DNA from 4 places in the Cohnella herbarum genome. Region 4 is predicted to be linked to each of the others. Evidence: riboswitches for the same ligand, from Rfam matches in the RefSeq annotation. Region 4 holds a riboswitch; each other region holds the start of a gene.
The links. A riboswitch is a leader RNA that binds a small molecule or an ion and turns the genes downstream of it on or off. The one in region 4 is predicted to bind cyclic di-GMP.

Region 1: another riboswitch for cyclic di-GMP. It lies ahead of HH215_RS23485 (fibronectin type III domain-containing protein); the one in region 4 lies ahead of HH215_RS14910 (PilZ domain-containing protein).
Region 2: another riboswitch for cyclic di-GMP. It lies ahead of HH215_RS03540 (transglutaminase-like domain-containing protein); the one in region 4 lies ahead of HH215_RS14910 (PilZ domain-containing protein).
Region 3: another riboswitch for cyclic di-GMP. It lies ahead of HH215_RS21430 (flagellar assembly protein A); the one in region 4 lies ahead of HH215_RS14910 (PilZ domain-containing protein).

What each region holds. Positions count from the first base shown of each region.
Region 1 covers NZ_CP051680.1:5,503,659-5,511,436, reverse strand. Annotated here, with positions in the region: gene HH215_RS23490 (fibronectin type III domain-containing protein) at 1-513, opposite strand, end outside; gene HH215_RS23485 (fibronectin type III domain-containing protein) at 541-4,671, opposite strand; cyclic di-GMP riboswitch class I at 4,730-4,828, opposite strand; gene HH215_RS23480 (RNA-binding S4 domain-containing protein) at 5,164-5,445, opposite strand; gene hbs (non-specific DNA-binding protein Hbs) at 5,449-5,721, opposite strand; gene yabN (bifunctional methyltransferase/pyrophosphohydrolase YabN) at 5,912-7,399, opposite strand; gene HH215_RS23465 (polysaccharide biosynthesis protein) at 7,509-7,778, opposite strand, start outside.
Region 2 covers NZ_CP051680.1:863,443-871,220, reverse strand. Annotated here, with positions in the region: gene HH215_RS03560 (glycosyltransferase) at 1-228, opposite strand, end outside; gene HH215_RS03555 (nucleotide sugar dehydrogenase) at 259-1,572, opposite strand; gene HH215_RS03550 (polysaccharide deacetylase family protein) at 1,594-3,051, opposite strand; gene HH215_RS03545 (class D sortase) at 3,921-4,577, shown strand; gene HH215_RS03540 (transglutaminase-like domain-containing protein) at 4,648-5,463, opposite strand; cyclic di-GMP riboswitch class I at 5,480-5,565, opposite strand; cyclic di-GMP riboswitch class I at 5,601-5,685, opposite strand; gene HH215_RS03535 (collagen binding domain-containing protein) at 5,801-7,778, opposite strand, start outside.
Region 3 covers NZ_CP051680.1:4,997,706-5,005,483, reverse strand. Annotated here, with positions in the region: gene HH215_RS21440 (LysR family transcriptional regulator) at 1-495, opposite strand, end outside; gene HH215_RS21435 (branched-chain amino acid aminotransferase) at 625-1,692, shown strand; cyclic di-GMP riboswitch class I at 1,850-1,936, shown strand; gene HH215_RS21430 (flagellar assembly protein A) at 2,016-3,854, shown strand; gene HH215_RS21425 (HD-GYP domain-containing protein) at 3,907-4,911, shown strand; gene HH215_RS21420 (carbohydrate ABC transporter permease) at 5,009-5,869, opposite strand; gene HH215_RS21415 (carbohydrate ABC transporter permease) at 5,869-6,759, opposite strand; gene HH215_RS21410 (sensor histidine kinase) at 6,939-7,778, shown strand, end outside.
Region 4 covers NZ_CP051680.1:3,334,147-3,341,924, reverse strand. Annotated here, with positions in the region: gene HH215_RS14925 (DUF6483 family protein) at 1-462, shown strand, start outside; gene HH215_RS14920 (class I SAM-dependent methyltransferase) at 463-1,626, shown strand; gene HH215_RS14915 (histidine kinase N-terminal 7TM domain-containing diguanylate cyclase) at 1,803-3,458, shown strand; cyclic di-GMP riboswitch class I at 3,557-3,644, shown strand; gene HH215_RS14910 (PilZ domain-containing protein) at 3,742-4,449, shown strand; gene HH215_RS14905 (hypothetical protein) at 4,640-5,002, shown strand; gene HH215_RS14900 (dehydrogenase) at 5,078-5,389, opposite strand; gene HH215_RS14895 (cupredoxin domain-containing protein) at 5,450-5,917, opposite strand; gene uptA (undecaprenyl phosphate transporter UptA) at 6,088-6,699, shown strand; gene HH215_RS14885 (thioredoxin family protein) at 6,740-7,306, shown strand; gene HH215_RS14880 (MBL fold metallo-hydrolase) at 7,319-7,778, shown strand, end outside.

The DNA of each region.
Region 1 (7,778 bases), 2.2 Mb from region 4:
GAAGTATAGTTGATCCTGCTCTTTCTTAATGCTGTAGCCTTTATGAAAGTACATAGGCAATGAAATATCGAATGGAACCTGCAGGGCTTTGTATGAGGTATCGTCCTGATTGATCACTTTTAGCCGTTTCAGTTCCTTGTTCTTCTTACTAATTTGTTTGACTTCGCTTACGACTTCTCTTGACATCGGCGCGTTCATATCTTGAATTTCCGCTTCGTCGATTAATGCCGGCACGATATCCTGCCATTGTCCATTCTGATCTACATAATGCTGCGGCTCTAAGGTAATAACCGTCTGCTGCGTGCCGTCCCCCAGCAGATATTGCTTCGTATTGGCCGTGCGCTTTTCAACCAACTCCTGTCTACTCGTCTTTTCTTCAAGTTCGGCCGACCCGGCAGCTATTGCTGCCGTCATATTAGCGGTTTGTTCAGATGCATAACTCGATTTTCCATTTAATGGAATAATAAGAAAAAAGGATATAAGCAATACTGGCAGCACCTTTTGATACGACAATCAAAATCCCCTCCTGGTAGTGATCCGCTATTCGACGTAGTATGTGATTTTTGAAGATTCATTGGAATTCGCCGTAAAACGAATAATATTTACTGTCGTCCTCACGGCGTTCGAGATCCGGAAGACGATTCTCCCGTTCGCGATTTCACTAACGCTCATATTCGTGCCCCTGATCGGCCCGGCCGCCAATTCAATCTCGGGCGTAGCCACGCTCAAATCCTGAATATCCAGTTCTTCAGGATTATAAGTCACCGTAATAGTCCGTTCCGTCAGGCCCGCTATGCTAGGAGCTACGATAACGAAGTTAAACGTGGAGCCTTGCCCAACGTCAACCGTCAGCTCGGGAATGGTACGGGGTTTGATTTTGTTCGACCACGGGCTTGAACCGCTCGTATTCGAAGCTCTAACTCGATAGACGTGCATCGTATTCGGAACAAGATCCCGATGGACAAAGCTTGTCCCAGCTATCCCGGTGATGATCCGACCGTCAACTTCGAGATCGTAGTTAAAGCTTCCCGGCGATGCGTCCCATTGAAGCTCGATGTAATGCGTATTTGCAATCGCTCTAAAGCGCGTAGGCGTTACAGGAGGCGTAGCCTGAGTGCTAAGCTTGCTCCACTCGCTCCAATCGCCGACATCGTTGCCGCTCTTGGCGCGCACCCGGTACGTATGGACAGTGTTGGGCAGCAAATTGCGATGAATGTACGACGTTGCTGTACCCACATCCACGACGACCGTGTCCGCCTCTATTTCATAACCGGTTGCACCCGGTACGTCGTCCCATTCCACAGTGATTTCCGAGCTCGTCGCGAATAGTCTCGTTATTACTGGCGTACCTAACTGCGTAGCCTTCGTCAACGCGGCGCTCCAAGGACCTGGAATGGAGCCGCTCTTAGCCCTGACCCGATAAGCATGCCAGGAATACGGAAGCAGCCCGTCATGCAAATACGTTGTCACGTTTCCGACGTCGATGACCTCGCCGTCTACCATAAGCTCATAGGTCGTCGAACCCGGTACGGCCGTCCAAGAGAGGGCAATCGAAGTTTTCGATAGGGCTAGGGCAGTCAACAACGGTATATCCAACCCGGTTGTTTCGGACAGGAGCTCGCTCCATGGACCAGCACCCGCTTTGCTGATCGCACGCACGCGATAAGTATGCTCCGTGAACGGCTTCAACCCGGTATGCACGTAGGTCGTGCTCAGACCGTTCGGAACAACTTTGCCGTCCGCTTCAACCTCATAGCCTATCGAACCGACCACCGGATCCCAAGTGAGCGTAATCTCATTGCTAGTCGATACCGTATGCAAGTTTACAGGTACGCCGGACAATGTCGTATGCGTAATCGCCTCGCTCCAACTGCCGACGACGGAATCGTGTCTCGCCCGGACTCTGTATGTATGTTCCGTGTTGGCTTCCAATCCCGAATGGTCGTATTTCACGCTTGTCCCAACATCGACGGCAACTCCGTCAACCTCAAGATCATAGGAAGTAGCATCCGTTACTTCGTCCCATTCAAGCGTGATATGATCGCCGGCAACGGTCGTTGCGCGCAGATGGTGCGGAACGGACGGAAGCGTAACTGCTTGGACGGGTTGGCTCCATCCGCTCGATCCTTCGGTATTATTGGAACGAACGCGGTAAGTATGAATTGTGTTCGGCTGCAAGTTCTCATGCAAATACTGCAAGGCTGCAAGGCCGCCAACGATCGTGCCGTCGACTTCAATATCGTAACTATCCGCTCCGGAAACCGCATCCCAGCTCACTGCGATGGAAGTATCCGTCGCTACGGTATACAATGCGCCTGTCGCCCCGGGCATAGTCGACTTTACCACGATGGCGCTCCACTTTCCGGGACCGCTGGCATTATGCGCCCGAATCCTGAACGTACGCTGAATGTTCGGATTCAAATTAAGTTCGGTATACGTCGTAACATTACCGTTATCGATAATCGTGTTGTAGGTTTCAATATCATATCCGGCTGCCCCTACCACGTCATCCCATGTCAGCGTTACGGAATTGCTTGTCGACTGAAGCCGTATATTGTTGGGCACTTCCGGTAACGTCCACACATCCTGCAGCGCCGACCAGTTGCCCTTAATATCGCCGTCGATCGCTCTGACTCTATACTTATGCAGAGTGCCCGGTTCCAGCGGAGCGTGCGTAAAGGCGGATTGGTTGCCGAAAGATTGTATGATCCCATCCACCTCTAACTCGTAACCGTTCGCATTGAAAGCCGTCGTCCACACGACATTCACGTCGTTCTCCGTCGCGGTCGCCGTAAGAATCGGCATTGCAAACGGCCACAATTGACTTTGCGGCACGATCTCCTTCGCGCCGGACGCGCTAGCCCAATTCAATTTGGCTAAAGGCTGCCCCCCTCGATTGGCGTACTCGAGCCTGATGTCATAATCGACTCCGGCTTCGAGAGCAAGCGAACCGGAATACTTGCCGTTACCCGTTTTCTCCCATTTGTCGATAAGAAGCACGCCGTTCACCCACAACTTCACCCCGCCGCGAACGTCCGCTTCGAATTCGTACGTCTCGGTGAAATAGGGGGTAATCTGTCCCGTCCATCTCACCGACATATTACCGTCGTTAAGACCGGCCTTGGCAATTGGCAGTTTGTTGCTCACGTTTACGTTCTCGTCCACCACGGTGAACAGATCGCCGGTTAGATCCGCTTCGGTATAATACTCCGCTAGCAACCCGTTAATCCTGTAATGCAATTTCGTTTGGCCGCTCGCCCCAATACCGGTAACGATAATCGGCTTCTGATTCGCAGTGATGCTGCCGCCGATCGCGACGACGCCTCCGGTTTGAATGCTCAAATGATTATTAACGTGAATATCGTCGCGAATGAATACATCTCCGCTGCTGACGCTGATAGTCCCCATTTGGTTATTCGACACCAAACTGCCGACGAGCATTTCTTGCGAGATGGTCATATCTACCTTGGTATTGATGTGCATTTGGCCGGCAACAAGAAGCCGATCGGCCTGTACGTTCAATTGGCCATTGTTATAGATTAGGCTTCCAGTTACAAAGTCGCCTGACACCCGCGCGACAGAATCATTGTTCAAATGAATCGTGCCGCCAACCCACAAATCCCCTTTTCCGGTTGCTGCCGGATGATCTGGCGCATTCACGTTCAGCGTCAAATTGGTGTTCGCATTCAAATTTCCCTTAACCGCCAGAGTCCCATATACGGTAAGCGTTAAATTCCGGTTCGTATTCAAACCGTCCAAGATAAGAAATACCGGCTTGGACGGCGAGCCGAACGTTGCGGAAGCATCCAGATTCAGATGCCCCGCCTTCATCACCACATATTCATTCGGACTTCTTAAAATCGCCGATTCCAGATTGCTTGAATTGCAGCCACCGCAAGATTCGGCTTGTTGCCCCATCGATGCGATGCGTTGTTCCATTACCGATATTTGTTCGTTCATATACTTATCGATAGCTTGACCCAGCTCTTTCACCCTGACGGACGGAATGGCATTGTGTTCATTGCTCTGCGATCCGGACAAAATAATCTTGTCTCCGGGCACCTTATTTTGCTCCGCAGGCAACCCGATATAAGGCGAAAAAGTCGGACGGTTAGCCGGAACGATCTTCGTGATCGCTATCGAGTGGATGAAGGCAGAAGGGCTAACCGGATCACCCTTCATTGTTAATCTGCCGTCGTTCAATTGAATACGCTTCTTCACCTTGTCGTGTCCGCCAGCCGGAAGAGCGAAGTGATCCCAGAACACGACATTCTCAACCTGAAGCGTATTGGTGCTGCCGTATACGGCATTGCCTACACTGATTTCGACCTCGTAGGTACCGGCCGACAGCGCAATTTCCCATTGCCCCCCGGCCTGCATATTGATGGCTGAATCCAGCAACGAAGAACCATAGACGGCTTCGCTGACCGAATAAGAAGTATGATCGAAATTCCATCCGTATGTATATCCGTTCCGTTCTCCGTAAGTCTCCCCGTAATCCGGTATGTACGCTTCCGTCGCAGGCGCTTCCGGCGACTTGAACTGAATGCTGATATCGGGCGCTGCGGGCGCTGCATGGGTATAAGAATTCCAAATTTCCGGAACGATGATCTGCGCAAGCAGGACTAAACATAAAATCTTAACTAACATGGATACTAATCGACTCTTCATGCTTCATTTCTCCCTCTACTGAAAAAATAGGCGATACAAACAAAAAAAAGCCATGAGAGCAGGCAACCCGGCTACCATAGCGATCGGTCATTCGACCGGCGCTTTAGGCCCGTGGCTTTGCGTCCCTGTCTTTCGAGCAGGTTTGCCTTTTTCAATTCACTTGGCAGTACTTAAAGGTTTCTTTATGCATTCAGAATAGGAAGAATTACCCTGTAATACTTTGACATTTTACACGCATTTCCTTTTTTATTCTACTAATTTTTTCATATTTTGAGACTTAAGACGTAAATAAAGAGAGAAAATGTAGGGCTTGTTTATCATTTCATATTTGAGAGGTTTGAAGTAGTTATGAGGACACTCGGAAAACGATGGTAGGTGGCAGCCACTTTGCCAACTATAGGTGATCGGGAGGAGATTGGGCTATTCCTGCACGCCAAAAAAGCCAGCCAAATGGCTGACTCCCTCGCGTTCTATATCATTCGCAGAAAAGCGTTAAAGACCGAGAGGGTCTTCCTCCCGCTTGCGGGCTTCTTCCTTAAGCACGGTGTAGAGTCCCAAGATGTCTTCTTTTCGGTTGGATTCCGTCAGACGTTCGATCCTCACGGTTAACGTACGCTGACCGAATTGGATGTCCAGCACATCCCCGATTTTGACGACGGTGCTCGGTTTTGCCTCTTTACCGTTGAGAAGGACGCGTCCTTGATCGGACACGTCCTTCGCGACGGTGCGGCGCTTAATGAGCCGCGACACCTTCAGAAACTTATCAAGACGCATGAATTACTTAACGGCGTCTTTCAATTTGTTACCCGCTTTGAAAGCAGGTACTTTGGAAGCTGGAATCGTGATGGAGTTACCCGTTTGCGGGTTGCGGCCTACGCGACCGGAACGGCTACGAGTTTCGAACGTGCCGAAGCCGATCAATTGAACTTTGTCTCCGCTAGCAAGAGCGTCAGTTACTTCGCCAAGGAAGCCATTCAATACGGATTCTACGTCTTTCTTCGTCAAGCCGCTTTTTTCTGCGATGTTGTTGATCAGGTCTGTTTTGTTCATGGTACGGAATTCCTCCTATGATTGTTGCTTTTATTACGTTCCTGCGAGCCCAATTGCCGCTTGAAACGTTTGATTGTTTAATGCACGAAGGATACTATTCTGTCCTTTGTTAAAAAAATCCTGCCAAACTTGAAAAATATTTCTCGAAATAGGTAGAAAGTACGGGGATTTCGGCGAAATTTAGGTTTTTTTAAGGTAAAATGTGCGTTTTAGCCTCCTGCCACCATGCTTCCATCTCTAACAAGTCAGTCTCCCCAAAAGTACGCCCTTTTATACGCAACTGCTCCTCAATGTACTTGAACCGATTCGCGAATTTGCGATTGGTACCGGCGAGCGCTTCCTCCGGATCGGCTTTGATAAACCTCGAGGCATTCACGACCGCGAATAGCAGATCCCCCAATTCGTCCTTCTGACGCTCCGGGGACTCCTCTTTAACGGCATGTCGAAGCTCTTGCAGCTCCTCTTCGATTTTGTCGAATACGCCGTTCAAATCGGGCCAATCGAAACCTACGCTTGACGCTTTCTTCTGTTGCTTATGCGCGCGGGGAAGCGCGGGCAAATCTTTCGGAATACCGTCGAGGATCGATTGACGCTCCGGAATGCCTTTGCGCTTCTTCTCCTCGGCTTTCATTTGCTCCCAATTCTCCAACGCCTCTTCCGCATCTTGGGCATTCTCGCCGCCAAAGACGTGCGGATGCCGGAAAATCAGCTTGTCGTTCAGTTCGGCCAATACATCGTATACGTCGAAGGCTCCCGCCTCCTCTTCCATCTGGCTGTGTAGCAGTACCTGAAGAACGACGTCGCCGAATTCCTCTTTCATGCCGTCCGGATCATCGAGATCAAGCGCCTCTATGGCCTCGAAAGTCTCTTCGATAAAATTCCGGCGAATCGATTGATGCGTCTGCTCGCGATCCCATGGACAACCCTCAGGACTGCGAAGGATGGAGACGATCTCGTGCAGCCGTTCGAATGAGCGCCTGCGAAGCCGATCATCGGAGTCAGCGGGTATGTATACGAGCATGAGGTTACCGTAAGACTCCAACCGGTCGAGTTCATGCAAGGGGATCTGCACAATGTTCTCTTGCCCGTCTACGCCCAACGCTTGTCCCACGATTACGGGATGGTCGTCCGGATAAACGTTCATGAGCATTAGTTTGACTTCGGAAGCGGTATAAGAATCATACACTTGTCCGATAACGGTATGCAACCGAGGCCTTAGGTGCTCGCGCGTTAATTCCGAAGCATCCAGAAGTTGAAAGCCTTCGATCGGGTCGAAGCCTAGACGCGTAAAAGCCTGGTCTAGAAAGCTTTCTCCGCCCAACAGGCGAAGCTCGATCCCCTCCTCGGGCGCGCGTTCACGAAGCAATTGAACCGTTCGTTCCGCGACCATGGGGTGGCCGGGTACCGCGTAGAGGATAGTTTCATTCTCATGGCTTCCGGCAGCTGCAAGCAGTTCGCTCGCGATCGTCTCGTAAACTTCTTCGAACGATTCGAGTCGCTCGTACAGGCGATCGTAGGATTCGAACGTGATATCGCGTCGTTTCAGATCGGTAACGGCCGGATGGTCGGCCGTGCGCACGTAGCGGCGCTTAGTTTGCTCCAACGCCTTCAGCGTGCCTAACGTTAACTGGTCTTCTCCGCCGGAGCCGAGACCGACGACCGTTATGGATGGCGGCATAGTAGAGATCATCCTTTCTAGTTACGTCTTTATGTCGTTTAATTTGAACTAGGGTTAAAAAGAGTGAACACGCTCACAGGATCATTGTCATAACGACTGCAAAGCTGAACTACTTTGGGGTAGATTTGAAAAAGGCGTGAACGCGCAGCAGGTACCTGTCGATCCGGCTGCCGGATAGTCCCGGCAGCTCTCGCCATTGCTGCGGAGCGACGGCGCCCAAGGCGACGAGCCCCGCGGCGAAGACGGCGGCACCGACCGCGACGCCCGGCACGGCGACGAGCAAGGCCGCCACGCGCTCCGGCAAGGCGGCGGTAACCGCGCCTAGGCCGAGCGCGAGCAGCGCCACCGCGGCCGCCATGGCGGCCAGCGCAGCGCCCGA
Region 2 (7,778 bases), 2.5 Mb from region 4:
GGCTACGAGCAGAACCTCGAAATCCGCTACGTAACGCAAACTTAGCAACCTCATCTTCTCGAGATGATCGGAGTCCCGATCGTTTAAGCTCGACTGATCGCCTTTAATTCCTCTCCGGTCGACCGAAGCGCGAATTCGTTCCGGATCCGGGACATGGGATAACGTACGCCTGTCCTCTCTCGGAACCGTCAGCACTTCTTCGATCCGTTTCTTTTTTTTATATAACACCTGATAATCTCCAATCCGCTAATCCGTTCTTCATAAGCTCCAATAATGATAGCCGTTATTCTCGAAATCCGACTTTGAGTAAACGCCTTTAATGTCTACTAATACTTTCGTTGAGTCCGGGATGAACATCGCCTCGAAGTCGCAAACGTCCATCGAAGCGAAACGTTGATGGGGCACGGCTACAACGACGACGTTCAGATCCTTCATGTCGCCCATGTTCGTCAATTCGATTCCGTATTCCTCGTAAACGTGATTCCTGTCTACCAACGGATCGGCTATCAACGGCGTAATGGCATAGTCGTTCAATTCTTGTATAATGTCGGTCACCTTCGTATTGCGGATATCCGAGCAATCTTCCTTGTATGCTAAACCGAGAAAGCCGATTCTCGCATGACCGATGTCAATCTTAAGCTTGACAAGCATTTTGATGATATTCTGCGCGACGTATTTGCCCATGCCGTCATTAATATGACGACCTGCGAGAATAATCCGGGAGCGGTACCCGGTATCTTCGGCTTTGTAAGTCAAATAATAAGGATCGATACCGATGCAATGCCCTCCTACGAGGCCGGGCTTGAAGTTCAGAAAATTCCATTTGGTCGCTGCGGCTTCCAGCACCGCCTTCGTTGGAATTCCCATTTGATTAAACAACATCGAAAGCTCGTTCATGAATGCGATGTTGATGTCGCGCTGCGCGTTCTCGATCACCTTGGCGGCTTCGGCGACTTTTATGCTTTCGGCCTTGTACACGCCGGCTTCGATAATCAATTCGTATACTTTGGCTATCGTATCGAGCGTTTCCCCGTCCATACCCGCAACGATCTTCACGATGTTTTCCAGCCGGCGCACTTTATCTCCCGGATTAATCCGTTCGGGTGAATAGCCGATCTTGAAATCCTTCCCGCAACGCATACCCGATTCGGCTTCCAGAATGGGGACGCACACTTCCTCCGTCACTCCCGGATAAACGGTCGATTCGAAGACGACAATGGCATCCTTGCGAAGCTTCCGGCCAACGAGCCGGCTCGCGCTCTCGACGTACTGCAGGTCCGGGATGTTCCCGCTCTGGATCGGCGTCGGTACGGCGATAATAAAAAAGCTCGCACGTTCCAACTCGGACTCGTCATACGTAAAAATCGCCGTGCTATTTCTGATTGCCGCATTCCCTACGTCGCCTGTCGCATCAATTCCGTTCCGATAGCCTTCGATTTTCTTCTCGCTCAAGTCGAAACCGATGACATTCACCCGCTTAGCGAAGGCGATCGTAAGCGGCAGACCGACATAGCCTAGTCCGATGACCGCGATCGACTGCATTCTGTCGACGATCTCCTCATACACTCCCATGTTAATCTCTCCCATTTCCCTCTATTCCTTCAATCCGATCATTTCCGCCATCTTAACGAATTTATAACCTTTTTTCTTCAAACGTTCGATCACCGTCGGTAATGCTTCAATCGTATGAGTGTCATCGAGCATGTGAAGCAAAATAACGCTCCCGTTTTCGGTTTTCTCCATGATTATGTTCACGATATCTTCCGCGCTTATGTTCTTGTCCCAGTCGAAAGTCGTTACGTCATACAGCGCGATATCGGGATATCCGGTCGCGGAAATGATTTTCGCGGACTTATCGTCGATCTCGCCCGTCGGAGGACGAAACAGCATCGTCGGCTTCTGCTGGATCGCTTCCGTGATCACTTGATAGGCTTTAACCACGTCCTCCTGCAATTGCTCCGGCGTAAGATTCGTTACGACAGGATGGTCATACGAGTGATTGGCCACTTCATGGCCTTCCTCGATCATCGCCCGCGCCAAGTTCGGATTGGCTTCCAATCCTTTTGCGCGAATGAAGAACGTGGCTTTGACATCATGTTCAGCCAAAATATCCAATATTTTCGTAATCGTATAGTCAGTTCCCCAGTCGTCGAAAGTCAATGTGATCATTTTTTCATCGGTCACCGCATCGTAAATCAAGTTGTATTTCGCATTCTGGTAATCCGGATTCATTTTTACGACATCGTATCCTTCGATTTGGTCCAGCGGCTTCCTTACGCCGCCTTGGGCGATCAAGTCGCTCAATGGGATAAAATCATATCCGACGTCCATTGCGGCTTTGGCGATGACCGGTATTTCCTTGAGCAACTCACCATTATCCTCCGTATCGAGCGTAATAATGCCGCCACGGGTAATATACTTCCTAATGTACAACTCTTTCTCTATATTGTTCTCACCTTGCCAATTACGCAGGAACAAGCTGTACACGACTACGGCTTCCATCCCGGCATGAGCCGCAGCAAGCCGAATGTCATCCGTATAATCGCCCGATCGCGTTCTGACATATTTAGTCGAAATTCCAGTTTCTTTCTTGATGATTTCGTTGCTTAATTGGATTTCTTTATAGATTTGCTCGTAGCTCAGCTTCGTCATATCCAGGCGGTTAAGTGTATTGTTCTCGATCTCGTGTCCTCTCGACACGATGGACTTCGCGATGTCCGGCTCTTCCGCGACCCGCATTCCCGGAACGAAAAACGTAGCCTTGATACCGTATTTGTCCAGTTCGTCCAGCAAACGTCCCATCGTATCGCTGTCTGCCATTCCGTTAAAGGTGAGGGACAATTTCTTCTTTGCCGTGTAAACGAAAGGATAAACTTTGCTCATCGGTCCGTCATACCGGACGATACGAACTTCCTTCGTCTCCGTTACATTCTTTCCGTCCCCATCGGCGCCACCGAGAAGACCGCAAGCGGTAAACATGGTCATGGCCAGAGAGAGTGCGACAATCTTCATTCCCATTTTTCGAAAAATAGGCTTTTTTGGTTTTTCCATAACTAGGAACTCCTTCTGCTGCTATTATTACAAGTCACTATATTGAATGGTTCCTTAGACCCATTAATGAAAACTTAACATCCAACAAAATAACCATTTTCACATTTTATCAAGGTGATCTGAACATTTTCTAAACATTTTCACCGTAAATCGATATTTTTCGCGAATTCCGCGATCCAGTTGTTAGTTTTCGGCTTGATCTGGACTGGATGAATAACGACAAACATCTCAGCCTTGGGGATATGGTGTGCCGAATTCAACAAAGTACTTCGTGCAAATCATAGTCTATGCGTACCAGTAAGCCATGGAGAAAAAGCCGCTATTCGACACCCTTAAGCATCTAAAGATACCAGCCTAATTCGCTGTTGCCTTATTTCTGCTATAGGATGCTGTCCATGAACTATTGAATTGACTTGTCTTTGGGATAGGCAAATATTGATCTTCGGTTGCTTCTTCACCTTTTCCTGCGGTAGCGACAATCCTTTCCTCGTTTCAGCTTATAACCCAGAAACTCGGATCCCCATTTGATGTGGGTTCTCTTATTTTTATCCGGGTGAAGCGTCAGTCCGAGCGACTCAAGTATCGTTCTTGCATCTCATATCGCCTTTGCAGCTTACGCCTGAGTCTTGCAGAAAACCACTCAATCGTCGGCAAAACGCGTCAGACGATATCCTTTGCCCGTCATCTCATGATCGAACTGATTCAGGTAGGTGTTACTGTCCTTTAGGGATGAATTATATTCCAATCGAAGCGCTCCACGGCGATCTTGTCCAGTTTTTGTTCAGTTGTATATAATAAAATTTTAAGTTGAACGTTTCTCTAATAGAGGTTTATGTGATAATTTGTTATTAACATTCAGGAGGATCGCCGTGAAAATTGTTCCTTATCTATTGATCGCTGCGGGAATAGTCCTGTTCGTATTTCCTGTGGCTCGAGAGTACATAAACGAACGTGAGCAGCAACAACTCGTGCGAGAGTTGGAACGCAGTATCGCGCCTGCCGATTCGAAACCCTCCATCGATTCGGAAAACGCTCGGCTCACTGAATTGCTCCAATCCGGCCTTGAAGGCGCAACGGAGGAAGAAAGTGAACGTCCGACTATCGAGGAACCCTTGCAGACTCTGGACGATAAAACGATCGCCATCATCGAGATCGACAAGATCGATTTGAAATTGCCTGTTCTTGAAGGAGCGACGACGAAAAACATGAAGGTCGGAGCGGCTCATATGACGGAAACGGCGCAGCTCGGCGAAATCGGCAACGCGGCAGTCGCCGCTCATCGCGCCCACACGAAGGGACGCCTCTTCAACCGGCTTGACGAAATAGAGATCGGAGACATGATCGACATACGGATGCGGGATGGCAAAGTCATGTACCGCGTGACTGAGATTAAAATCGTCGAACCGACCGATCTATCCGTACTGAATGGCAACCAGAGCGACGCTATGCTAACGTTGATTACATGCGATCCGCTGGTCAATCCTACTCATCGTCTAATTGTGCACGCGATCAAGTCGGAAGAGTAAACTTGCAATCGCGACAAAAAAACCAGCCAGGATCAAAATCGATCCTGGCTGGTTTTATAAATTCAAGGATTTAATAAAATTTAACGGGCGTATAGTCGTTGGCTTTCTTATCGAACGTAACCTTCTTCGTCCCTTTGCTCAGCCCGGCATCAACGGTCGTATCGACGACGACCCATTTGCCGTTCAGGTATACTTCGTTCCAAGCATGATACTCATCCACCCACTTCGTCGTCCCCATTGCCAGCTTGGCGGGGATGCCCACGCTTCGCAGCATGGAGGCATACAGCGTTGCGTATCCATAGCAGATCGCTTTGCCCGAAGTTAACGTTCCGTCGATATCCGGAACGTAATCCGAAGTGACCGTACGGGCAAGCGCTTTGTCGTAACTCACATTTTTCACTATGTAATCGTAAATCGCTTTGGCCTTTTCCTCGTCCGTTGCCGCGCCCTTAGTTAGCTCCTTCGCTTTATCCGAAGCCTTGTCCGCTGTGAGCCAATCGATGTTTTGAACGGAATTCAGGAAGACGTCCGGGGCATTCGTCACGGCTAGTCGAATTTTTTCCGCAAGATTCACCCGATAGGATTTGCCCGCCACGTTCTCCAGTACGGCAACCTCGTATTCCCCGTCTCCCATTTGAAGCGGAAGCCAAACCGTTTGTCCGTCTTTGGAGGTATTCAACGTATAAATATAATTAGAGCTGCCCTTCGATACTTTCGCTTTCGTCACAACGTTCGTCTTGCTGGCAAGACGAATCCCGACCATCCCTTTGTCCACTTCGGAAGTATCCAATGTGACGGCATTCTCTCCCGAATTCGCGAAAGCAACCGCGGGAATGGTTACGAACAGAACGAGAGCTGCCAATAATAATCTTGTTGTTCTCAACATAGAAGATAGAACTCCTTTCGGTAGCTGGCTGCCATCCTCCAAGAAAGGGAAGGCCCTCTAGCTTTGCGTCCCTGCCTTTCAGCAGGTTTGCCGTTATCGTGAAGATTCTTCTTAATAAAACAAAAAAAGCCGAGTCTTTCGGTAGCTGGCTGCCATCCTCCGAGAAGGGAAGGCCCTCTAGCTTTGCGTCGCTGCCTTTCGACAGGTTTGCCGTTATCGAGCTTGCTTTACTACTAGAATTGTAACAAATAATCGTTGGAAAGACAAGGAAAAACCTGCCGGATTCCGACAGGTTTAGTCTTTTTCTCTCTATTTTCTATTCTCTATTTTCTATTTTCTATTCTCTCTTGATACGGAATATTCTCTTGCGGTTTAATAGGACAACTCCCATTGCGACAAGAGCAAGTCCCGCGAGCTGGAGCGGCAACGAGCTGCTCTCCCCCGTTTTCGGAAGCGTTTTGCCCGGCGCTTTGCCGTCAGGGTCTACGCCGCCTCGAGGCACGTCGTCCACGTCGATGTCGACGAGGATTTCTTCTTCGTTGCCGTCTTTGTCGGTTACGATGATGGTAAAGGAATCTTTGCCTTTATAGTCTTTATCGGGCGTATACTTCCATTTTCCATCCGGCGTAACTTTGACGGTTCCGTGCTTCGGTTTCTCGCCGACTTCGACTTTGCCGCCTTTCGGAACGTCGACATCGCCTTTCACCGGCTTTTCGTTCGTTGTTTTTTCCTCGATCTTAGGAGGATGAACAGGTTTCTCAGGATCTATCGTCGGCACCGGAGTTGGTGTCGGCTCTGGGCTTGTCGTAGGTCCCGAAGTCGGAGTCGGTGTCGGCTCTGGACTTGGCGTTGGTTTCGGAGTTGGCGTCGGTGTCGGTTCAGGTGTCCAAACTCCTCCTGAGCTCTGTCTCTCGTTTGTTTTTTCAACCAATACCGCCGTCGTCTGGGTCTTAGTGATCTCGAAAGCTACCGGCGTTTGATCCAAGCGATAATCGTAAGGAGCTTGAATTTCTACCAGTTGATACTTGTTAGGCGGTAGATCTTTCAAGATCAACTGTCCGTTGACGTCGGTCGTAAGCTTGGCAACGTCAATGCCCGGAACGACCTCGTAAATCGGGTTGCCTTGAAGATCAAGCAACAACGTCTCGGCTCTTAGTTCAAATACGGCTCCGCTAAGCACGAGACTTTTATTTGAATTGAACTTTGTTAACTGGACCGAACGATCGTTTTCTTTGTTTTCAATGATTAACGGCGTCGTCGGCTGATGGATGGAAACTTTGGTTTCTGGTACTTCAATAACAAAACCATCCGCCTTCGTCTCTACTAACGTATATAAGCCGTATGCCAAATTCTCAAACTCCAACGTGCCGTTTACATCGGTCGTGCCCGTGTCGACGACAACGTTCGCGGCATTGCGAAGCTCGAAGTCTATGCCTTTCAACAGATCGGAATGATCTTTGGCGTTAACTTTAGTAATGACAAGCGATGCACCGGAACCCAATGTATTCGGTTGAGTAAGAGCTACAATCTGCGTCTGATTCGCAACTATCGGAACCGAGATCGGCGTTGGATCCAACTTGTAGAACAACGGCGCCGCGATTTCAACCAAAGTATAATTTCCGGCCGCCATATCTCCGTATGCGATTCTTCCGTCGTTGTCCGTTGTAAGCGTAGCGATGAGTGCATTGCCGGAATCGCGTAATTCAAAGACTGCGTCTTTCAACTTTTTCGATGGATCAACCGAATCTACCTTAACGAGCTCGAATCCTTGACGAATGATTTTATTCGTAATGTTGAAAGGTGCACCTTTGAAGTCAATTATTTTTCCTGCGGCATAATCAGGATCAAGGATATACCCGCTCGGAGCCGATATCTCTTTGAGCTTGTAAGGAAAACCATCCGTATCATGAAGTTTGTATTTTCTGGAAGTGGAAGCTTCACCATTCGCATCCGTAATCAGCGTTTCTAAGAGAGTTAAACCCGTAGCATTCCAGAGCTCAAACTTAACTCCCGGAAGCGGTCGGTTAAGATCATCCACTTTGATAATCTTTAACTTATCTCTTCCGTTTGATGCACCTCCGCCGGCTCCAGCCAAGGAAACTAAAATCCCTTGTTGATTTCCTTGTCCGACTACCGAAACCGACTGTCCTTGATATTTAAGGTCGTTGGTAAGCCTTTCCCCGCTGTTGGCGTTAATGTAAGAGTCATACTCGAGAATATAAGCGGTTTTCACGTCGTTCTTAAATGTCAGCGTAAACGTGTTCCCTGTCACTGCTAGCGTATAATCGCTTGCAGCTACCGGATTTCCCTTAGGA
Region 3 (7,778 bases), 1.7 Mb from region 4:
CGAAGGGAGAGGCAAGATGGAGTAATGCTGCGATTGGAAATCCGATTGGAAAGGCAGGCGGGTGACGATGAGCTCAAGATCGCGATTTTCCAGCAACTCGCCTAACAGGAAGTGATCTCCCTCTTGGATCTTGAAAGTGACTTGAGGATACAACTCCGTGAATTGCCGTATGACCGGGGGCAATAAGGAGACGCAAGAGACGACGGCGCCGATCGAGAGGACGCCTTGCACGCCTTCTCCAAGCTCTTGAACGTAAGTGATCGTCTCGTCGAATTGGCTCAGCAACGCGATAGCCCTCTGGCGTAGAAGCTCTCCCGCCTGAGTTAGCTGCAATTGCTTGCCGTTGCGATCGAATAACACGACGCCTAGCTCTTGCTCCATCTGCTTAAGCTGCCGGCTTAACGGGGGTTGCTCCATGTTCAGCAGCTTCGCCGCGCGCGTAATTTGTCCTTCGTTCGCGATGGCCAGGAAGTAACGCAACTGCCTCATATCCATCGTTTCGTCACTCCTTTTCGATGCATACCCTAAAGGTATGGATAACCGACAAAACAGATATTATCAATATACTTAATGCTCTGCTATCATTCAACTATAAGCTAAAATAGGTAAGGAGAAGATGTACTAATGGGCCTCAAGATCTCGGTGGAGCGCACGACAGCTCCCAAGCAAAAACCGGAAATATCGCAACTCGGATTCGGAAAGCATTTCACGGATCATATGTTTATTATGGAATACGATGCGGGTAAGGGGTGGCACGATCCTCGAATCGTTCCGTATCAGCCGATCTCGTTAGATCCGGCGGCCAAGGTGTTCCATTATGGACAAACCGTATTCGAAGGAATGAAAGCGTATAAAACGCCGGAAGGACCGGTTCTGATGTTCCGTCCCTTCAAGAACCTGCAACGGCTTAATCGCTCCAATGCCCGTCTGAGCATGCCTTCTCTCGACGAAGATTTGGTGATGGAGGCGTTGAAGCAACTGATCAAAGCGGACGAGGATTGGATTCCTTCCGAGCAAGGAACATCGCTGTATATTCGTCCTTTCGTCATCTCGACGCAAGCGACCCTGGGCGTAGCGCCGTCCGAGAAATATTATTTTATGATCATTTTGTCGCCGGTCGGTTCTTATTACGAAGAAGGAATCAATCCGGTCAGCATATACGTGGAGTCGGAATACGTCCGCGCCGTTACCGGCGGCGTTGGCAATGCCAAGACCGGCGGGAATTACGCGGCAGGGCTTAAGGCGCAGCAAGAGGCTACCGAGAAAGGGTATTCGCAAGTGCTGTGGCTGGACGGCGTTCATCGGAAATACATCGAGGAAGTCGGCAGTATGAACGTATTCTTTAAAGTCGGGGGCAAGGTGATTACGCCGGCTCTCAACGGGAGTATATTGGATGGCGTAACCCGGGATTCGGTCATTCAAGTACTCAAGCACTGGAACATTGAAGTCGAGGAGAAAACGATCTCCATTGACGAGTTGGTCGAAGCTTATCGGAACGGCACGTTGGAGGAAGCTTTCGGAACCGGCACGGCTGCCGTCATTTCGCCGATCGGAGAGCTGAATTGGCAGGGCGATAAGCTGACGTTAAACGGAGGTCGAACCGGGCCCCTCTCTTCGAGAGTGTACGACTTTATGACCGGCATGCAGAGGGGAACGATCGAAGATCCGTTCGGCTGGATCGTGAAGCTGTAGTCCCGTTTATTCGCGGGTAATGGCGGTAAAATGACATTTATCGATAAACTTCTTGATATCGGTGAGTCTATAGTCTTATAATTAAGTCGGAGCGACTACGTATAAAGCCACGGTTCTCACATAAATAATCGATTTTGTTAGACATCAAAGAGACGCATACACGAAAAGGCAAACCTTTTGAAAGAAAGGGACGCAAAGCTATGGGCCTAAGGAACCGAAGTTCTAGGGTCGCCAAGCTACCGAATGGGGCGTTAGGCATCTTCCATTCGGAGGGTGTCTTTTTTTATGGGTCCCAGAAGCTTGCACTTCGAGAGGTGTAGATTTTGAAGAAGCAAATTACTGAATCAGAATTGCGCACACTGATTCATCAACTGAACATCGATCGCGACGAAGATTTGCCGGAGGGGGAACCCGCCGACCCGCCTCATAAGCAGGACGGTTCGATTCGAATTCGCAATCAGCAGATTTCGGTTCAGAACCCGACGGGGGGCGGCGAATACGCCGTCATCTATCCGATGAGTCCGGTCAAGCTCTACGTCAACGAGGAGGAAGTGCACGGGGAATCTCCGGTGAAGGCCACCGATCGGATTACCTGGAAGGTCGAGGAACGATCTTTGTTTGAGATTACGATAAGCGAAGATAAGTTATTTGCTTATTTGCAAGTGCATGCAAGAGAGCGGTATGCGACCACGCTCGTGGACGAGGCTCCCGCTCGGCGGGTTATCGTGCGGGCGCAGGATGACAACAATCTCGTCCTGAAAACGCTACAACTGGCGGACGTCGTGTCCAAGCTCGAAGCGATGTCGGTTAAAGCCAGAATCGAATTCGCCGCTATTCAGCAGGAGTTGCTGGAACCGACGTATCAACCGATCGTCGTAGCCGCCGGCAAGAAGCCGGTGGAGGGCCAGGATGCGAAACTCGAAATCTACTTCCCCCAACAGGTGACGAGCGAGTTCTTCGAAGTCGAGGGCTCGATCGATTATCGCAATCATCTGCGGATTCCGACCGTTCAGAACGGCGAAGTCATGGCGCGGAAAATTCCGATGAAGGAAGGTTCGGCCGGTTACGACGTGCTTGGTAATCTGACGCTGCCTACTCCGCCGAAGGACATCTTTATTATGGGGAAGGCGAACGTAGAAGTATCGCCCGACGGAGTCGTCATCGCCCAAGCTCAAGGAAGGCCGAGAGTTACCGGAGGCAAAATCAAAACCTTCGACGTATCGACCGCCTACGTCATTTCCGGCAACGTAGACATCGCGACCGGGAATATCGTTTTCTCCGGCGACGTTGTCGTCTCCGGCGACGTGACGGACAATATGATTATCGAATCGCTCGGCAATGTTTATGTGTACGGCAACGTTTATAATTCAACGATTACCGCTACCGGGAGCATCAACGTCAGGGGTAACGTCATTGCCAGCAAGCTTTACTCGGGTTATTTCGGAGTGCTGTTCAACCGTCTCTATCAAACGTCGAAGCTGCTATGCGACTATATCGAGAAGCTGCTGACTGCTTCCAAGATGCTAGAGCAAGCGTTGGAAGCCAAGAGGGAGAGCGTGCGTTACGGCCAGATCGTTCAACTTCTCCTGGAAACGAAAATGAAAGAGGTCGTTCCGTTAATTAGAGAACTCAACGTGGTTATCTCCAACATTCAGCACATCAAGCAGGCGGAGTACGGGAAGTTAAAGGAATTGTCGGCTATTTTCTCGGAACCTATCAAGCTGATCGAATCGGCCACTTACGAATACGTGCAAAGCTTTCTCGCCTTGCTGCAGGATACTCATAACGAAGTGGCGAGAATGCAGGAAGAGAACGTGGAAATCAGCATTAGCCAAAGCCAGAACAGCGAGTTGAAGTCGAACGGGGATATCGTGATTCATCGAGACGGCGTGTTACTGTGCGAGTTGTTCTCCGCCAGGAACATCGTGTTCCATTCGAATCACTCCATCTGCCGAGGCTCTCGGCTCGAAGCCGGAGACAGCATTCTGGCGAAGATCATCGGCGGTCAGACCGGGGCGATCTCTATCCTGAAGGCCAAGCGTAAAGTTCAGGTTCAGAAAATGTACTCGGGCAGAGTGTGTATCGGAAAGTACTGCAAGGATATTTTCGAGCCCATCGATCAGGTTACTTTCGATATTCAAACGCTGAAGAAGGATGGATAGCGGACTTAGAAAACAAAATCTCGTATAACGAAAAGCGTTTGGTGGGGTGAACATGCCGCTTGAGGAACAGAGAGTGTACGTAGGAATGCGAGTTAACAAAAACATTTATAACAACCAGGGCACTCTGATCGTCCCGATCATGCGGGTTTTGACGGATAAGGAGATTGAATTGCTGATTCGGCAAGGGGTTACGTTGTCCGAACAGGATGTCGAGCCTGCACCGCTTGTTCATCTCATTGAATCCACGATTCGGGAAGTGCGGGAACTGTTTGCTTTCGCCAATCGGGCGGACCGGATTCCCTACGAGGATATACAGGACAAGATCATTCCCATCATCCTGTTCATGAGCAATCATCCGAATCTGAATCAGATTCTATTCTATCTGGAGGTTCACGACGAGTATGTATACCGCCATAGCATCGCGGTGGCCTTGCTGTCTAAGCTGATCGGCAAGGCACGAGGCTTTAACGACGAACAAGCGCTGGAGCTGATGACGGCGGGTTTCCTCCACGACATCGGAAAATCCCGAATTCCCGGGGCGATTCTGAACAAGCCGGGGAGACTGACGGAGGAAGAGTTCGCTATCGTGAAGGAGCATACGCTGCACGGGTTCGAGATTTTGAAAAATTCGACGGGGTTGCCCGAGCGCCACGCTTACGTGGCGCTTCAGCATCATGAGCGCGAAGACGGGAGCGGTTATCCGTTCGGTCTCAAGGCGGATCAGATTGACCCGTACAGCAAGATCGTCGCCGTAGCCGACGTGTTCCATGCCATGGTGTCGAAGCGGGTATACAAAGATCCGTTGCCGCTCTATCGGGTGTTGATGGAATTGTCGGACAACGTTTACGGGACGCTTGAGCCGGCCAGCACCTTAAGCTTCCTCAAGAGAATCATGGACATGTTGATCGGCAACGCGGTGGAGTTGTCGGACGGGAGAGAAGGGAAAATCGTCATGGTAAGCGCCCAAGACCCCGTCCGCCCGATCGTGGAGGTTGCAGGCGAATACATCGATCTCAGCAAGCGTCAGGATTTGAATTTGGATAAGATCGTTTTCTGAATACCTCGGAGATCCCGGGGATTGAAGGTAAACAAACAGGTCGCGTCAGGGAGTAAGTTCTCCCTTTGGACGCGACCTGTTTTCGTTTTCCTGCCAATTAACCTTTTACCGCGCCGGCAACGACGCCTTTCACGATGAACTTCTGCAGGAAGATGAACACGATGATGGATGGCAGCACGGCCATGACCATCGCGGTCATCGCATATTGCCAATCGGACGTATATTGGCCGACGAACGTATAAGCGGCAAGCGTCAGCGTCTTCGTGGACGGCGAGCCGTTGACCATGAGGAGCGGGAGCAGGAAGTCGTTCCAGATCCACATGACGTCGATAATGATGATCGTCGTCGTAACGGGCTTCAGCAACGGGAAGATGACGCTAAAGAACAAGCGGAAGCCCGATGCTCCGTCGATCGTTGCGCTCTCGTCGATCTCCTTCGGAATGCCCTTCACGAAGCCATGATAGATAAATACGGCCAGCGGAGCGCCGAAGCCCCAGTACAGTAAGCCAAGACCCCAAGTGCTGTTATTGAGATGAATGTCTTGGGCCAGTCGAAGCACGGTTAACATGATCGATTGGAAAGGAATCAACATCGGCATGATGCAGACGACGTACAACACGGCGCTAAAGCGGCTTTTCGTTCTGGACAGCTTGTAAGCTGCGATTGAAGAAACCAGGATGATCCCGACCAGTCCGACGACCGTAATGACCGTATTGTTAAGGAATAGCCGCGGATAGTTAATGAACGACCAGACGTAAGAGTAATTTTCGAACGCCAGCTGTTTCGGAAGAGCGACCACGTCGCTCATCACTTCGCCGAAGCTCTTGAGCGAGTTGTTAATCGCCAAGAACAAAGGATATAGGAACACTAAAGAGAGAAGCACCATGAAGATTTCCAGTGCGATGCGCCCCGCTCTATTGCGCCCGGTTCTTTTGCGTCCTGCGCTAATCGTTTTCATTAGGCGTCAATCTCCCTTCTCTTGAAGAGCGACAGTTGGATCAAGGTAACGATCAGAACGGCAACGAACAGGATAAGCGCTTTGGCCGTACCGTATCCGAACATATTGTTCTGGAAAGTGTCCCTGTAAATATCGTAAGCGATACTGTAAGTCGTTCCGCCGGGGCCGCCGCCCGTTAGGGAAAGGATCACGTCGAATACCTTGATGGAGTTCGTCAACGCCATGAATACGGAAATCGTAATCGACGGCGCGAGCAACGGCAACGTGATGCTGATGAACCTGCGGAATGGACCGGCACCGTCGACGGTAGCCGCTTCCTTGAGATCTTCCGGCACGGATTGCAAGCCGGCAATATAGATCACTAAGTAGAAACCGATGGACTGCCAGACGGAGACGGCTACGATGGAGACGAAAGCGAGTCCGGGCTCCCCTAGCCAGCTGAGCTTAAAGATTCCCCATCCCGTACTGGCTCCGAGCGACTCGAAACCTTGCATGAAAATAAATTTCCAGATGAAGCCGACGATCACGAGACTAAGAATGTAAGGAATGAAGAAAGCGGTTCTTAACCAAGTCGTGCTCTTGAGCTTCATGTCCAAAATAACGGCAAGCCCGATCGCGAGCACGTTGACGAGCACGATATAAACAATGGCGTATTTCACCGTAAACCAAGCCGCACTGGTAAAATTGGCATCTCCCATGAAAATTTGCTTGAAGTTGTCCAGTCCGATGAATTGCGGATTTTTGGATATGCCGTTCCATTTCAATAATGAATACCGGATCGTCATGGCGAACGGAATATAGAAGGCTATCGCGATACAGATCAGTACCGGGAGCGTAAATATTCCGAACTCAAGCTTCTCGCTCCATTTCCTTCCTAACGACTTAAACATATTGGCACCTCACTTTGTCCGAATTCGACGATTCAAGAATTGCTTACTTGCCCTCATGAGGACAAGACGGTATGGTTTCTACTATACTGCGTATTATAAAACAGCCCTTTTGGCGCAAAAATGGATTTAAGAAACCATTTGAGGGTAAAAAGGTGAACGGAATGGGGTGACGGGGGCCTATGTTCAATTTCATCAAAAGACTATTCAGATCGGCTTCATCGCTGTACGAGCACGTTGGACGCAGGCTAGTGAATAAGCTCATTCTGCTATTCACTTCGATCATCATTCTTGTCGTGGCATCGCTTACGATCATCTCGTATCAGATTCTGCAGAAGGAGTCCGTCGACAATAGCATCTCCAGCACGACGAATAATTTGCTTTTGGTCAACCGGAACCTCGAAAGTTATTTGGATGGAATCGAGCAATTATCGTTGCCGCAGATCCGTTACGACGAGCTGAACAACGCTCTGATTCATGAAGACAGGGACTACGCTTCCCGGATGTACTTGGAGGATTACTTGCGAGGGCTTTATTATTCCCGCAACGATTTGGAATCGATCTCCCTCTATCTGGTCGATCGGCAGAAGTATTATTCCATTACGAAGGAGAATTATAACATCACGGTACGCACGGGCACGAATCCCGTAATCGCGGACATGCCTTGGTACAAACAAGCGCTGATCAGCCCCTCCAACAGCGTATTTCAGTCGTTCGTCGGCTCCGCGTCCGCGACCGGTTACGCCATCGATACTAGCCAAAGCTTCATGGCGTATCACCGGGTATTGCGAACGATCTCGACCCGGGCGCCGCAAGCGGTTCTGTCGTTTTATTTCAATAAATCGACGATGAACGATATCTTGAAGGATGTGCCGTTTGCCGAAGGCCAACATCTCTTGTTCTTGGATCCGGAAGGCGAGGTTTTCTACGCGGATGATCTGGATTATTACGCGGAAATGAAAAAAGCCGGATTCATCGATCGGTTACCAATGAGCCCGCCGAGCCGAATCACTTGGGAGAAA
Region 4 (7,778 bases):
AATCCGAACGCCGAATCGGTAGCCGTCGTTGCGGCGTTCCTGCAGCAAGAGGCGGATCTGCTCGAAGATCTTGGGCAAACGGACGATAGTCTTCCAAGATACGAGAAAGCGCTGCGCTTGAACCTGTATCTGATCCGGAACGATATGGAAATCGAAGTCGCGGAGTGGAACGTTCGCGATCGCATAGCGCAATTGCTGGCGGCGCTTTCCCCTTACGAACTCGATACGACGACGAAATCGTCTTTATGGCCGTGGCACGAATCGAACGGCGAGTTCACGGATGCCGAAGATTTGTTATATGAGCTTAGGGAAGAGGGGGAAGTCACGGCGGAAGAAGGCGCCGCTTTCTACGAAAGACTTTCCTCCCGCGACGATTCCGTGCTCGAGGCGGGCGGAATGCCAAGAAGCGAGATGGAAGAAGGGCGCAGGCAATGGGATGCCCTAACGAAGGAGAATGTTTAAATGAACGGTAAGGCTCAACCAAGGGAATGGCTCTCTTTTTTAGATGAAATCGTGAGCGAAAGCTCTCTCATACAAGCCTCATTCAGTTCGCCGAGGCGCAAGGACGAGGAGATTCCGAAGAAGCTGACGGTTCGTCCGGTCAAGCTGAAGACGGGACTGTTCTATCAATTCGAACGTCATCTGCACAACAAAGCGTTTCACGACAACGTAGCCGCCGATCGGGTGCGGGAGCAACTTCAAACGACGATGGAGCAGTATAAGCAAGCCCTATTCAAAACTTCGTCGGCCGATGTTCAGATTCTAGCGAATAAGAAAGGCGAGCTGTCCCTCATTACTCATTCGAGAACGACCAAGAGAGAGGCAGCGCCGCAAGAGCATAACCGAACGAAGTCCTATGTCTTGCAGGACGGGGAACGGATCCCGTTCTTGATCTCCCTTGGCGTTATGACGTCGGAAGGGCGGGTCGTGAAGGCGAAGTACGATAAGTTTAGGCAAATCAATCGTTTTCTCGAGATGGTGTCCGACGTCATAGCCGACTTGCCTCGCGGCAAACCGTTGACGATCGTGGACTTCGGGTGCGGCAAATCTTATCTGACCTTCGCGTTATACCATCTGCTGGCGATTAAAGAGGAACTTCCGGTTCGCATTATCGGTTTGGATCTCAAGAAGGATGTCATCGAGACTTGTTCCAAACTGGCGGAAGAGTTGAAATGGGACAACTTGACCTTCATGGTCGGCGATATCTCGGACTATGAAGGGCACTCATCCGTCGATATGGTCGTAACGCTCCATGCTTGCGATACGGCTACGGACGCCGCATTGCTTAAAGCCATTGGATGGGGAGCGAGCGTGATTCTCTCCGTACCTTGCTGTCAGCACGAGTTGTTTCGTCAAATCTCGCAACCCGTCTTGAAGCCGCTGTTAAAGCACGGCCTTCTTAAGGAGCGCTTCTCCGCGCTCGTGACGGATGCCGTTCGGGCCAATTTGCTTGAAATCGCGGGCTACAGGACGCAGTTGCTGGAATTCATCGATTTGGAGCACACGCCGAAAAACATTCTCATCCGTGCGGTAAAAGTCGGAAAAACGGATGTCGCGGAGCTCGAAAGGGAGTATGCACAATTTAGGGATTTTATGGGCATTAAACCTTTTATGGAAAAACAATGAAGTGAATACGTCTAAGGTCACAAAAATAAGGTAAAAAAGTCCCTTAATTATCGTAAATTTTGATTAAAGATGTAAGTTTTCAAGGCCAAGCGGTTGTCGATAAAAGCTGGGATATGGTAAAATCAAACAAGCTTATCCATTTTTAAAATATAGCACTTTCTGAAAAGGTGAATGCCTTGGGCTTACAATGGACTGATTTTATCCTTTTTGTGATGCTATTTATTTTGTTTATCGGCGTAATCGCTTTTAATAGAATTACCCAGACGCACAAAGTATATTTGGCCTTTCACTTTGTTATGATGTTATGGCCTCTAGGCCAATTCGCGGTAAAGCTGACGGATTATCCGGACGTCCAGCTCTTCTTCATTAACATGTCCTTCGTAGCGATGGGAATGCTCGGGCCGGGTTGGCTGCTATTCGTCTTTTTTCTTACCGGACGAGCCGCCCAGTTGAAGGTTAGCAGAATACTCTACTATATATTGCCGGCGGCTATCTGCGTGGTCGGCGCTCTTTGGAATCCCAACTATCAATTCATGTCTCCCGTATCGGGAAGTTATTTGGATCGGATGTACGGGCCGCTGTTCTGGTTGCTCGTGCTGATTCAATTCGCTTACTTCTTCACCGCGTTGATGAGCATGTTCCATACGCTTAAGACGGTTAGTTCCATCAATCAGCGGAGACAGCTTGCAACCGCTTTAATCGGCATGTTCGTCTTAACGGGCTTCGGGCTTCTGGACGTGCTCGTTAACGTGTTATTGGCGCAGTGGATGCCGGTCATTCCGGGATTGCTGGCGTTAGGTATCCTATTGTCCGACTTGTGCTTCGTTATCGCGATCTACCGTTTTGGAATGTTCGACATTCTAAGCATGGCTCAGAGGGATATCTTCGAACATATGACGACGGGTATCATCGTCGTGGACGAGAACGGCAAAGTGCTCGAAGTGAACAAAGGGGCGTCTCCGTTCGTCCAATCGGTCAAAGGCGAAACGTTCGAAATGGAGAAGTTTCTAGCTCCGTTGCAAGCGCAGGGGGAAGCGTACGAGTTCTTATATCGTTACCTTCATCATCCTTACGAGAAAATGCAAATGGAGTTTTCCTTGCAAGAAAGCGCGGGACGGCATGTATCCATTCAGATTTCTCCCGTGTTGGATGATCGAAGAACGTTGCTCGGCCGCATCATTACGTTCCATGACGTCACGGAGCTGCGGAAGCTTGTCGTCGAGATGAATCGGAAGAACGAGGCGCTGCACGAGCGGAATCTGGAACTGATCACGATTCAGGAAGAATTGTTCCGGGTCAACCAGAAGCTCGAACAAATGGCGGTCACGGACGGGTTGACCGGATGCTTTAACCGCAGGTACTTGATGCAGCAGTTGGAGCATGAAGTATTGCTCAATATGAGATACCAGATTCCGTTTGCTATTTTCCTATTCGATATCGATCATTTCAAGCAGATAAACGATAAATACGGACATTTGGTCGGTGACGAAGTCATTCGTAGCACGGCCGATATCGTTCGCACGAAACTGCGCAGAACGGATATTCTGGCTCGGTATGGCGGAGAAGAGTTTACGATTTATTTGCCGCATACGAATCGCGAACAATCGGAGCTGTTGGCGGAGAGAATCATGCTCGCGGTCGGGGACAATTGGGTCGATGCCGGCACGGAGAAGGTACACGTAACGATTAGCATGGGCGTTCTCTCGGAATCGAGCGAGGACCTCCGGTTCGACGATCCGAAGGAATATTTGCGCGAGGTATTTTCCAGCGCGGATTCCGCGTTGTACAAAGCGAAGAACGAAGGAAGAAACCGTGTCGTCATGGCGCGATAACCGCAATATTTTACGCGAATTTTCATAGAAATCTATGTCGCGACTAAAGGTAATATGGTACAATCGTTCCAAGATTAATCATTGGGTCGGATACCGAAAGACGATAAAGGCAAACTTGCTGAAAAGCAAGGACGCAAAGCCACAGGGTCTAATGTTCTCGCGAACGATGACAGCCTGGCTGCCGAAGGGTCCTTAGTGGATGAATAAGGCGAATCAGGCTGCTTCCAATCGGAGGCGGCCTTTTTTTATAAGTTAGTTGTCATAGAAAGGTGGTTTGGCGGGGATGACTCAAACGGGAGACAACAAGTATTCGATGTCCGAGTTAGACAAGGAATTGCTTCCGTTAAACGTGCTGCTGCATTGCCGAACCGTCGTCGAAGGGAAGAACTTTGTTACGACTGGCATTATGACCCATCTTGAGGGAGAACTCTTCGAAGTCGAGCTCCCGGAATACGATCAGTTCGAGCTAGGGGAGAATGTAAAACTAACGGTGTATTCCCCGGCGGGTATCCAATCGATGCCTTCGATCGTATTCGCCAAGTATGAAGGCGCGATTGCTCTGCTTCAGCCGCCGGACGTACAGAAGCGGTTTAAGGAGAGGCGAGAGCATCCAAGGGTAGAGATCAGCGGTAATGCTCAAATCATGCACGTGGTGAGCGATTCGGGAGAAGAAATGCCCTTGAACAACGAAGCCGAACTGACGATACACGACATAAGTATCTCGGGGATCAGCTTTTCCGGATTGGACTCCCCTCATTTTGCCGCGAAATCGCGTTTGAAGGCCAAGATCGAGATCGGCTTCGGATTTAATTGCGAGTTGGAGATCGTTCGTCGGGAACGGCATGATAACCGGATGCACTGCGGGGCTAAGATGCACGTACTCGAGCCGGAGATGCTTCGTCCGCTCAGGGCGTTGATTCTACGGCAACAGGTGCAGAAGAACGCCCAATCGCGTAAAGATCACAGCAGGAAACGTAACTTTAACGGTTGAGATTGGAATAAAACGAAACGATTCAGGCCCATCGAGAGGCCTGTTTTTGTTTTATCCCGTTCGCGTGACGAAGAACGCCGCGAAACTTTCGCGGATTCGTCATAAAATGGACGAAGGGGTAGGAGGGTGTCCGTGATGGCAAGCTCCTCTGTCACATACATTGAATCAAACGTGGCAAAGGAGTGATTTTATGGCTGTCCAACGTCTCAAACCCTTGCGAATTGATTCGAAAAAATCTCGAATCGTGAAACGGGCAAAAGCTCCTTTTCGTGCAAGAAACTTGGGTACTCGACCAACCTTTCATCGTCTGACCGTCGTTTGGGTGCAAAATAACGGAGTACCCTTCGATACGACCGGCTTTTTCGCGCGTCTGTCTCGCGGCAACGTTCTCGTATCCACGGCGCACTTCGATCGGTTCGGCGTCGTTCGCTTCAATAACATCGGTACGCTTACGAACGTAGCGTTCACGCTCAGAGTATTTAACAGAAACGGAGTCTTGTTCCGTACGCGCACGATCCCGGCCGGCGTGCAAACTTTCGCTATTATCGGATAATAATAGAGCGGTTGATTAAACGGAATAAGGGTTGGGCAGAAGGAATACGCTGCCCAACCCTTATTCGCGAGTAGTTTAGCCGCCGAACGCATCGCGGAACGCTTGCATCAGCTTCGCGCGATCGACGTTCCAGAGCTCGGCGATCTCGCCGCTGACTTCTTCGTCCCACCAATCCGCAAGCGCTTTGCGGTTGCTTCGGTTCTCCGTAATCCACATCAAATTCCCAATGACCCGCTTCACGTAAAGCTCTTCTGCCTGCTTAACAAGAAGGGCGGGGACGTGTTGCTTCAAACGTTTCACCGTACGATAGAGCTCTTTTCCGCATGCCCTGCGAATGGTTCGCGGACTTGGAAGAGGCGAGGAATGCTTCTCCTGGAACATCTTCATCCGGCTTCACCCAACCTCTTTTTCCATACCCTATGCATGGAATGAAGGGAAGGTCACTCGTTAGTGCACGACGATGTAACCGACCATGGGGCCGCCCGATTTCGAATCGGCATGGGTTTGACAGACAATCGAGTAAGTACCGGCTTCTTTAGGCGTAAAGCGGACGATCGTCGTTTTGCCTTTGTTGATTTCTCCGGAAACGTTTAAGCCCTCGATGACGAACGGATGGGACTGGCCGTTGATACCGGAAATGCGCAATTCGACGGGCTCGCCTTTCTGGACGACGACGGTACCGGGATAGAACAGATACGTTTCGAGCTTCTTGCCGCTATCCAGCGTAGCCGTAAACTCGCCCGTAACCAGCTGAATGACATTGGCGTTCGCGTTTGCGTTCGCGCTATCTCCCATCGGAGCCAAAGCAGGCTTGGATTGCTGCCAACCGATGTATGCGCCGGCCAAGATGACGACAGCCGCGATCACCGTGTACAACTGAATTTTCTTGCGGTTTAATATAACGATTTTGCTCATTCCGCTCTCTCCTCTTCAACTTTGTCCACCTATCGCAGTCTATGCATGGGCCCGTCCGGTCATGACAAGCCTGCAACGATTTTGTCAGAGGTTCGTATAACTGGAAGGAGACCGTTGCCGTATGCTAGAATAGAGACGGTAATTAAGGGAAAGAAAGCAGGTTTTGTGCCATGATGGATACGTTGCATGATTGGTTGGCCCAGTTATTGATTTGGATCGAGAGTTTAGGTTATTGGGGCATTATTATCGGACTTGCGATTGAAGTCATTCCTAGCGAAATCGTATTAGGCTACGCGGGATATCTTGTGTTTCAAGACGTGATCTCCTTTCCGGTTGCCGTCATTTGCGGAGTTATCGGAGCAATTTTGCAACAATGGCTGCTTTACGCGATCGGCCGTTACGGAGGCAGACCGTTCGTCGACAAGTTCGGCAAATATTTACACCTGAAGTCCAAGCATATCGATATCGCGGAAAAATGGTTTGAGAAGTACGGCCCGATGATCGTATTCACGGGGCGGTTCGTGCCCGTCATGCGTCAAGTAGTGTCCATCCCGGCTGGGATGGCGAGGATGAATCTGTGGCAATTTACTTGGCTTACGACGTTGGCATCCATTCCTTGGTCCATCTTGTTCGTATGGTTAGGCTCGTCTCTGGGCGAGAATTGGGAGAAAATCGACGAAAAAGCGGCTCCTTATGTTCAACCTGTTATTCTGATCGCGCTTGCACTGTTAGTCGTGTTTTTCGTGTATCAATATTTGCGTAGAAGAGGCAAAACGATTTAAAATAAATCATACTTTCAAACCTGAGAGGGGATTATTCCGCATGAGTCAATTGATCGCGAGCAAATTACATAAAGGGCTTACGCCAAGTCAATTCGTAGAAGCGATGAGCAAGAATCAAGACACATTCCAATCCTGGTTTAATCAGTTTCAATGGAACGATGCCGAGTTGGAAGAGTTCTACGAATCCTTGAACAATCGCGACGATCTGCGTTGCCTGATTATTGCCGCCGATTGGTGCGGAGATGTCGTCCGCAACGTGCCCGTCGTGTTCCAAGCGATGGAGAAAGCCGGAATTCCGACGGAAGTATTGATCATGGAAGAGCACCTGGACCTGATGGATCAGCATCTGACAATGGGCGGACGCGCGATACCTGTCGTGCTGTTCACGGATACGGGCGGACATCTTCTAGGGAAGTGGGGCGCTCGTCCGAAATACGTACAGGAAGTCATGAACGAATTCAAAGCGGCTAATCCCGATCGGGAAGCTGCGGACTATCAAGAAAAAATCGCGGTAGCAAGACAGGAAATGGGACGTCGCTACGGAGAGGATACCGGCTATCAGACGATTATTTTGCAGGAAATTCGCGAAATATTGTCCGGGGTTTGAGGTCGATAACCGATGCTGACATTTCAACGTTACTCGTTAGGAGCCTTGCAGACGAATGCTTACGTCGTCGTTAACTCGGAGCGCACGCGTGCCGTGGTCATTGATCCGGGAACGGCGGACGGGGCTTTGATCCGCAAGCTCGACGGATTGAAGGTAGAAGCGATTTTACTGACGCATGCCCATTTCGACCATATCGGCGGCGTGGACGCATTGCGCAAAAGATATAGCTGCCCTGTCTATATTCATTCGGCCGAGAAAGACTGGCTGACCGACGCGGGGAAAAACGGCTCGACGCGTTGGGCGGAAGTTACTCCGCCGATCATGACCGAATTGCCGGAACAACTGCTGACCGACGGACTGAAGCTTGAGTTGATCGGAGAAACCTTTCACGTGAAGCATACGCCTGGGCATTCCCCGGGCAGCGTGAGCTTCCTGGTCGGCGATCTTGTTTTCGCCGGAGACGCGTTATTTC